Regions from separate parts of the Streptomyces sp. URMC 129 genome, predicted to be linked through region 1. Evidence: riboswitches for the same ligand, from Rfam matches in the RefSeq annotation. Region 1 holds a riboswitch; the other holds the start of a gene.

Region 1 (4,400 bases):
GGCAGCGGTGCGCGTGCGCGGGGGACCCTCACAGCGGGGCGGGGGCGTCAGTGCTGGCCGTAGGTGCGGAGTTTCCCGGCGACCCTGGTCAGTTCTTCCGGGGGGAGCAGGGTCGGGGTGTGGCCGGGGATCGCGGCGGCCGTGAGCCACAGGCGGCACATCCACTCCAGTTGGGCCGAGTTGTCGTACGCCTCGCGCAGGCTCCGGCCGTACACGATCGTGCCGTGGTTGCGCAGCAGGCAGCCGGTGCGGTCCTGGAGGGCCGTCAGCATGTGGGCGGCCAGGTCCTCGCTGCCGTAGGTGGCGTACGGGGCGACGCGGACCGGGCCGCCGAGGGCGGCGGTCATGTAGTGGATGGGGGGCAGTTCGTCCACGAGGGTGGAGACGGCCGTCGCGTGCACCGCGTGGGTGTGGACCACGGCGGTGGCGTCGGTGGCGCGGTAGATCGCCAGGTGCATCGGCAGTTCGCTGGTCGGGGCGAGGGAGCCGGCGCGGGGGCGGCCGGTCAGGTCCACGGCGAGGAGGTCGGCGGGGCCGAGGAGGTCGTACGGGACTCCCGAGGGGGTGACCAGGACGGTGTCGCCGACGCGGACCGACAGGTTTCCCGAGGTGCCGACGACGAGACCGTCCGTCACCGTCCGGCGTGCCCGGTCGATCAGTTCGCGCCACGCGTCGCGCCAGGCGGACGGGGCGGGCCGGCGCAGGGCAATCCGATGCCGCCAGTTCATCTTGAGTTCACCTGTTCACCTTACGTTAACGGCGTTTGTCACCCGCCCGCCGAACGATTGTCCGGGTCCATGGAACACATCACGCTGTTGATCGCGATCGTGCTCGTCACAGCTCTGGCGTTCGACTTCACCAACGGCTTCCACGACACGGCCAACGCCATGGCCACCACGATCTCGACCGGGGCCATGAAGCCCAAGGCCGCCGTGGCCATGTCGGCGGCGCTGAACCTGCTCGGCGCCTTCCTCTCGGTCGAGGTCGCGCGGACCATCTCCGGCGGCATCATCGACGAGGAGGCGGGCGTCCGGCCCGAAGTGATCTTCGCCGGGCTGGCCGGGGCCATCGTATGGAACCTCCTCACCTGGCTCGCCGGTCTCCCCTCCAGTTCCTCGCACGCCCTCTTCGGCGGCCTGATCGGCGCGACGCTGGCCTCCGTCGGCACCGGCGCGGTCAACGGGGACGCCGTCGTCACCAAGGTCCTCGTCCCGGCCGTGGCCGCCCCCCTGGTCGCCGGGCTCGCGGCGATGCTCGCCACCCGGCTCACGTACCGCGTCACGCGCGGCGCCGACGAGCGGGTCGCGGCCAGGGGGTACCGCGCGGGGCAGATCGCCTCCGCCGCGCTGGTCTCCCTCGCCCACGGCACGAACGACGCGCAGAAGACGATGGGCGTCATGACGCTGGCGCTGGTCACCGGCGGGGCCCTGGCTCCCGGCTCGGACCCGCCGCTGTGGGTGATCGGCTCCGCCGGGGTCGCCATCGCGCTGGGCACCTATCTCGGCGGCTGGCGCATCATCCGCACCATGGGCAAGGGCCTCACCGACATCCGGCCGCCGCAGGGCTTCGCCGCCCAGACCAGCGCGGCCACCACGATCCTCGCCTCCTCCCACATGGGCTTCGCCCTGTCCACCACGCAGGTCTGCTCCGGCGCGGTGCTGGGCTGCGGCCTGGGCCGCAAGGGCGGCGTGGTCCGCTGGTCCACCGCCACCCGGATGGTGGCGGCGTGGGGCCTGACGCTGCCGGCGGCCGGGCTGATCGGCGCCGCCGGGGCCCTGCTGGCGGGCCGGGGCGACTGGGGCGTCGGCGCGGTCGCGGTGCTGCTCGTCGCGGCGGCGGCCGGGATAGGGGCGCTGGCCCGGCGCCGGCCGGTCGACCACTCGAACGTCAACGACGTGGCGGAGGACGCGGACCGGGCCGGGGCGGCCGGAGGCGGCCCGGAGCCGGTGCGGGTCGTCATCCCGGCCCCCTCCCCCGCCGTCCCCGCCGTCCCCGCCGCCGCTTCCGCCCCCGCTCCCGCTCCCGAGGTGTCGCTGTGAACGTCGACTGGGCCGTCCTCGGCCAGGTGATTGTCGTCTCGGTGCTGATGACCGTGGCGGTGGTCGGCCTGTTCTCCGCGGGCATCCGCGCCGGGTCCGCCAAGTCGGCGGCGCGCTCCGCCGGTTACCTGTGTTTCACGGTGTGCGCGGCGGCCGTCGGATACGGGATCTGGATCGTCGCGACCTAGCGCGACGCCGGCCACGGGTACGGGAGCGGCTTCAACAGGGAGTTGACGCCGCTTCCGGCCCGTGGTGGACTCAACGATGCCAAACGGCGGCAGGAGAGGAAGCCGGTGCGAATCCGGCGCGGTCCCGCCACTGTCACCGGGGAGTGCTCCCCCACCCGAGCGTCACGGTCCCGCCAGGGGCTGGAAGGCCGGGGGAAGCGCCGATCCGGAAGCCAGGAGACTCTCACCGCCGGTCACGTCGAACCAGGGCGCGGACCCTGAGTGAGGACACACCGCCATGACTGGCCGCTTCTTCCTGCCCCCGCCGCAGCCGCGCCGCGCCACCGCGCCCGCCCGGGACACCACGGCGGTCGGCTGACTCCATGCGCCGGACTCACGCCACGGCGTCCGGCCTGGCCCTGGGCTACCTCGGCGATCTCCTCACCGGCGACCCCCGCCGGGGACATCCCGTGGCCGCCTTCGGCCGCGCCGCCGCCGCTCTCGAACGCCGCCTGTGGCGCGACAGCCGCGCCACCGGCGTGCTCCACACCGCGCTGTGCGTCGGCGGAACAGCCGCCGGGGCGGCGGCCCTTGCCGGGCTCGCCCGGGGGCGCGCGGGACGCGGCGCGGCAACGGCCGTGGCCGCCTGGGCCGTTCTGGGCGGCACGAGTCTGGTGCGCGAGGCGCGCCGGGTCAGCGACGCCCTGGCCGCCGGAGACGTCGCGCGGGCCCGGGAGTTGCTGCCCCGGCTGTGCGGGCGCGATCCGCAGGCCCTGGACGAACAGGCGCTCGCGCGGGCCGTGGTGGAGTCGGTCGCGGAGAACACCTCGGACGCGGTCGTCGGCGCGCTCGTGTGGGGCGCGATCGCGGGGGTGCCGGGGCTCGCGGCGTTCCGCGCGGTGAACACCCTGGACGCGATGGTCGGCCATCTCTCGCCCCGCTACCGGCGGTTCGGCTGGGCCTCGGCCCGGCTGGACGACCTGGCGGGCTGGCCGGGCGCCCGGCTCACCGCCGCCCTGGCCACCGTCGCCGGTCCCCGGCCGCGCGCCGCCGCGCGGGCCTGGCGGGCGGACGCGCGCCGCCACCCGAGCCCCAACGCGGGCCCGGTGGAAGCCGCGTTCGCGGGTGCGCTGGGCGTCCGCCTCGGCGGCACGCTCTCCTACGGCGGGCGGGTGGAGCACCGCCCGGTGCTCAATCCCGGCGGCCGGCCGGTGGAGATCGCGGACATCGACCGCGCGATCCGCCTGTCCCGCCGCGTCGGCGCCCTGACCCTGGCCGCCTGCTGCGCGGCGACCCACCTGCGGGAGGAGCGAGGGTGAACGACCCCTACGAGGCCATGCAGTCCACCGTGCCGCCGCGCCCCGCCCGGCGGCGCGGGCGCGGCGGGGCGTTGCTCGTCGCGGGCACCACGTCCGACGCGGGGAAGAGCGTCGTCACCGCCGGGATCTGCCGGTGGCTGGCCCGGAAGGGGGTGCGCGTCGCGCCGTTCAAGGCGCAGAACATGTCGCTCAACTCCTTCGTCACCCGCGACGGCGCCGAGATCGGGCGGGCGCAGGCCATGCAGGCCGCCGCCGCCCGCGTCGAGCCGAGCGCGCTGATGAACCCGGTGCTGCTCAAGCCCGGCAGCGACCGCGGCAGCCAGGTCGTCCTCCTCGGGCGGCCGGTCGGCGAGGTGACCGCGCGCGGCTACCACACCGAGCGGCAGACCCGGCTGCTGCCGACCGTCACCGGCTGCCTGGAGCAGCTCCGCGCCGGCCACGACGCCGTCATCTGCGAGGGCGCGGGCAGCCCGGCCGAGATCAATCTGCGGCACGGCGACATCGTCAACATGGGCCTGGCCCGCGCCGCCGGGCTGCCGGTCGTCGTCGTCGGGGACATCGACCGGGGCGGCGTCTTCGCGTCCTTCTTCGGCACCACCGCCCTGCTGTCCGCCGAGGACCAGCGGCTGGTCGCGGGCTACGTCGTCAACAAGTTCCGTGGCGATCCCACCCTGTTGACGCCCGGCCTGGACATGCTGCGCGGACTGACCGGGCGGCCGGTCCTCGGGGTCCTCCCCCACCGGCACGGTCTGGGCATCGACGAGGAGGACGGGCTGCGGATGTCCCTGCGCGGCACCGTCCGGGAGACCGCTGTCGCGCCGCCGCACGGCCGGGACGTGCTGCGCGTCGCCGTCGCCGCCATCCCGCTGATGTCC
Region 2 (4,400 bases), on a different contig from region 1:
TGCGCCGCCGCGCCCGGGACGCGATCCTCACCCTGGGCGGCCGACTGGCCTCCGACGAACGCCTCCGCGCCAAGCTGGACGGCTGGGTGACGGACGCCACGATCCACGTCGTGTCCGGCTACCGTGCCGAGATCACGTCCCTGATCACGGACACGGTCGCCTCCTGGGACGCCCGCACCACGTCCCGCAAGATCGAGCTCCACATCGGCCGCGACCTGCAATTCATCCGTCTGAACGGCACGATCATCGGCTCCCTGGCCGGCCTGGTGATCCACGCCGCCACCCGGGCCGCAGGGGGTTGACGGGCGGCCAGGCGCCGGGCGCGGGCGCGTTCACCCCTGTGTGGGCCGCGTGACCTGCCCGCTAGCATGGGAATGGTCTGCGGCCGTGATGGAATTGGCAGTCATGCTGGGTTTAGGTCCCAGTGCGCCTCGCGCGCGTGAGGGTTCGAGTCCCTCCGGCCGCACCACGCCGGCGCGGGTGCGCGGCGATAGCGTGTCCTTCGTACGTGCCTCACGTACGTGACCGCTGTTCCGTTCCTCCAGGAGGATCGACCATGGCAACCACCCGCATCGCGACGACGAACTGGGAAGGCTCCCTCATGGAGGGCGCCGGGACCGTGTCCCTGGATTCCTCGGGGGTCGGGAAGTTCGACGTCACCTGGCCGTCCCGGGCCGAGGAGCCCAACGGGCGGACCAGCCCCGAGGAGCTCATCGCCGCGGCGCACTCGTCGTGCTTCTCGATGGCGCTCTCCCACGGGCTGGCCGGCGCCGGCACGCCTCCGGAGTCGGTGCGGACGCAGGCGAGCGTCACGTTCCAGCCGGGGCAGGGCATCACCGGCATCGTGCTGAGCGTCAAGGCCCGGGTGCCGGGGATCTCGGCCGAGGACTTCCGGTCCGCGGCCCAGGCCGCCAAGGAGAACTGCCCGGTCAGCAAGGCACTGGCCGGCGCGCCGATCTCCCTGGAGGCCGAGCTGCTGGACTGAGGCGTGGCGCGGCGGCGCCGGGCGGCCGTCGCTCCCCTTCGGGGACGCCTCCGAGGGCGGGGCGGCAGCCACGCCGCGTCGGCACCCAAGGGCGCACCCAAGGGGCTGGGCACCGCCTTCGGTCATGGCCGGAAGGGGCACTCCCGGACTCCGTCCGGGAGTGCCCCCACGGCTGGGGGAGTCGCCGTGGCCCCGCGAAGATCCGGACGAGAGGCCCTGGTCGGCGCGACGCTAGTGGCCGACGGTCTCCGCCGGGGCGGGGGCCGTCACGCCGGGCGTTCCGGCCGTGGTGGTGGCCGCTGCCGTGGCCGTCGCCGCCGCGCGGCTGAACAGCCAGAAGGCGACGGCCAGTCCGGCCCAGAGCAGGCCGTGGCCGGTCAGGGACAACAGCCGGAAGTCCCACAGGAGTTCGGCGGGGACCTCCACCGGGTCGGGATTGCCGGGGAGCAGGAACAGGGCGGCCAGGGTGGCCACGAGCGTTCCGGCGACGGCGAATTGACGCACCGGCTGGAGCCGGTCGGCCAGGCGGCGGTACAGGTGCCAGGCCAGCGCGGTGCCGAGGACGCCGATCACCATGGCGGCCACCCAGGCGAGTTGGCGTTCCTCGACGGTATCGCCGTCCCCGACGCCCGGTGGGCGGGCGGGGTAGCGCAGGCCGGGCAGCAGCGACAGGGCCACGAAGCCCGCCGCGGCCAGCGTGACGGCCCGCTGCCAGTCGGCCGCCGGGTCCGGCACCCGGTACAGCACCGCGTGGACGATGCCGAAGAAGACACCGAGGGCCAGGCCCATGACCACGGCGGTCACGACCAGGCCGACGTGCTGGGTGCCGCGCCCGAAGACCTCCTCGGCGGCGTGCGCGTGGGCCTGTGCGGCTCCCGCGTGCTCCGCGCCGTGCTCCTCTTCCAGACGGATGGCGCGGTCCAGCACGGGACCGGCCAGCAGCAGCGAGAACAGGCCCGAGAGCAGGCCGCCGAGACCGCCCGCGGCGATGCCGCGGGTGAGCAGGGGAAGCATGTCCGGTGATCCCTCTCAGTGGCAGGGAGCGCCGAACAGGTGCCGGCCGTCGTGCGAGAACTCGTGGAGGTACTCGCCGGTCGCGGCCACGGCCTGACCGTTGTCGAAGAAGACGGCCCAGAGAGCGAGCAGAGCGATGACGGCGGCGAACGCGGCGATGGTCCAGTCCCGGGTCCGGCGCGTGGCGTCGGCGGCGGGGGCCGCGGTCGTTCCGGCGGTGTGCGGAGACATCCGAATTCCTCCTCCTGGGGTTTCCACGCCCCATGGTGCGGAGAGAGCGACGGATCAGTTCCTGACTTCGCGCGCCGGCCTGCCGGCCGGCGGCGTCACAGTGGCGGGACCGTCCCGGAATCGCACCGGGTTCCTGCATACCGTCGCCTCAGTGTGAAAATGTGAAGTGCTCTGTGAGCGTGGCAGGCTTGGCATACCCCTGTCAACGCGCTCGACCGCAGTTCCTGTCACCGTACGGTCGGGGCAAGGGCGTTCGGGCTCCGGAGCGCGGCATGCCCGAAGCTGCCTACACTGCTGAGGTGCGCCGATTCCTTCAGGTGAGGAGACCGCAGACATGCGCGACCGCCGGGTCTCCCCGTCGTTGTGGATGGCCCTGCTCACGGCCGGGGCACTGGTGATCGTCACGGCGATGGCGGTGCAGGCGCGGGACGACGGCTACCCGGCCGGCCCGGCGCCGGGCGCGCGGGAGCCGTCCGCGTCGCCGTCGGCGGACGCGCCCGCTCCCGGCAGCCCCTCGCCCGGCGACGAGCGGGAGGCGCCCCTGCCCGGGGACTCGGGCGACGGGCGGCGCGTCGTCTACTCGCTGGGCCAGGAGCGGGTGTGGCTGGTCGACGCCGGCAACACGGTGGCCCGCACCTTCCCGGTCTGGCCGGGCACGGTGTCCCCGGGGGCCGGGACGTACGCGGTCTCGTTCCGCCGCGCGGAGAGCACCGGCACGGACGGGGCGCCGATCGAGAACATCGTCTACTTCGCGGTGGTGGCCGGGACTTCCGTCGCGTTCTCCAACGCGGTGGACGGCGCGTCACCGAGCCCGCCGGAGCCGGGCGTGCAGACCGGCGGCATACGGTCGAGCGCCGAGGACGGCGACGCGCTGTGGGACTTCGCCGACGTCGGCACCAGCGTGTGGGTGGTCGAGTAGTGGCGGCCTCGCGACGTGTCACGGCGGGGGATGTAGGAGACTGCTGGGAACGACGCCGGTTCCGTCAGAGAGGTGCCCGATGAGTGTCGTCAAGATCAACGTGCTGACCGTCCCCGAGGAGCAGCGGGAGGTCCTGGAGAAGCGGTTCGCGCAGCGGGCCGGGGCCGTCGAGGGGCAGGACGGGTTCGAGTGGTTCGAACTGCTGCGGCCCGTCGAGGGGACCGACACCTACCTGGTGTACACCCGCTGGCGCAGCGAGGAGGACTTCCAGAAGTGGCTCAACGAGACCATGCGGCAGGGCCACGGCGGCGGGGGCGAGGGCCGGCGGCCGGCCGCGTCGGGGTCGACGCTCTGGTCGTTCGAGGTCATTCAGCAGGCGGGCCCGAAGGAGAGCTGAGCGCCCGTTCCCGGTGAGCGGGGGCGCCGTGCGGGGGCGCGCTCAGAGCGCGAGCGACAACAGGGTGGGTGCCGCCTGCCGGTTGAGCGCCTCGGCCGCCACCCGCAGCCGGTGCCCCTGGTCGATCGGCAGGGACAGGGCCAGACATCCGGCCGTGGACCCCGCCGTCAGCGGGACCGCCGCGCACAGCGTGCCCACCGCGTACTCCTGCAGGTCCAGCACCGGCATGGTCGCCGGCTGGCGGTCCAGGGCGCTGAGCAGCACCCGCTGGTCGGTGATGGTCCGTGAGGTGAGGCGTGCGGCGCGGTGGCGGGAGAGGTGGTCCTGGCGGCCGTCGTGGTCGAGCTGGCTGAGCAGGCACTTGCCGATCGCGGTGGCGTGCGCGGCGGCCCGGAAGTCCACCCACTCGTTGACCATCGGCGTCTGCGGGGCGTCCGAGGTGAGCGTCACCTCCAGCTCGCCGTCCGCGTAACGGGCCAGGTAGACCGCCGCGTTGAGCGAGTCGCGCAGCGCGTCCAGGGCCTGCTGGAGCTTCTCCTGCCGCAGCCGCCGCCGGTCGGCGGCGGAGCCGAGCAGCACCAGGGCGTGCCCGGCGGCGTAGGCGCCGTCGGCCAGCTGGCGGACGTATCCCTCGCGGCGCAGCATCCGCAGCAGATGGGCGAGTTGACCCGGAGGCAGGGCCGCCGCGCGCGCCAGCTCGTCGTCGCGCAGACCGTCGGGGTGTCCGGCGATGATCTCCAGCACCCGCAGGGCGTGGCGCACGGAGCGGAAGGGGGCGGTCCGCCCGGACGTGGTGCCCACGTCGTCCTCCTGCCTGCCTGCGTACTGTGGCCGCGTCCTCGCGGGGGAGCGAA

The links. Region 1 has a riboswitch for cobalamin ahead of ACSNOC_RS15450 (cobalamin biosynthesis protein). Riboswitches for the same ligand answer to the same signal wherever they lie in the genome.
Region 2: linked by a shared signal. The riboswitch ahead of ACSNOC_RS00605 (CbtB domain-containing protein) and the one ahead of ACSNOC_RS15450 (cobalamin biosynthesis protein) in region 1 are both predicted to bind cobalamin.

The regions. Positions count from the first base shown of each region.
Region 1 is NZ_JBPQTQ010000066.1:21,295-25,694, reverse strand. Features, by position in the region: gene ACSNOC_RS15465 (class II aldolase/adducin family protein) at 48-728, opposite strand; gene ACSNOC_RS15460 (anion permease) at 798-2,039, shown strand; gene ACSNOC_RS15455 (hypothetical protein) at 2,036-2,227, shown strand; cobalamin riboswitch at 2,324-2,449, shown strand; gene ACSNOC_RS15450 (cobalamin biosynthesis protein) at 2,590-3,525, shown strand; gene ACSNOC_RS15445 (cobyric acid synthase) at 3,543-4,400, shown strand, end outside.
Region 2 is NZ_JBPQTQ010000001.1:125,354-129,753, reverse strand. Features, by position in the region: gene ACSNOC_RS00625 (DUF445 domain-containing protein) at 1-302, shown strand, start outside; tRNA gene ACSNOC_RS00620 (tRNA-Leu) at 382-469, shown strand; gene ACSNOC_RS00615 (OsmC family protein) at 557-985, shown strand; gene ACSNOC_RS00610 (CbtA family protein) at 1,217-1,999, opposite strand; gene ACSNOC_RS00605 (CbtB domain-containing protein) at 2,015-2,230, opposite strand; cobalamin riboswitch at 2,265-2,390, opposite strand; gene ACSNOC_RS00600 (hypothetical protein) at 2,565-3,149, shown strand; gene ACSNOC_RS00595 (antibiotic biosynthesis monooxygenase family protein) at 3,229-3,546, shown strand; gene ACSNOC_RS00590 (IclR family transcriptional regulator) at 3,589-4,347, opposite strand.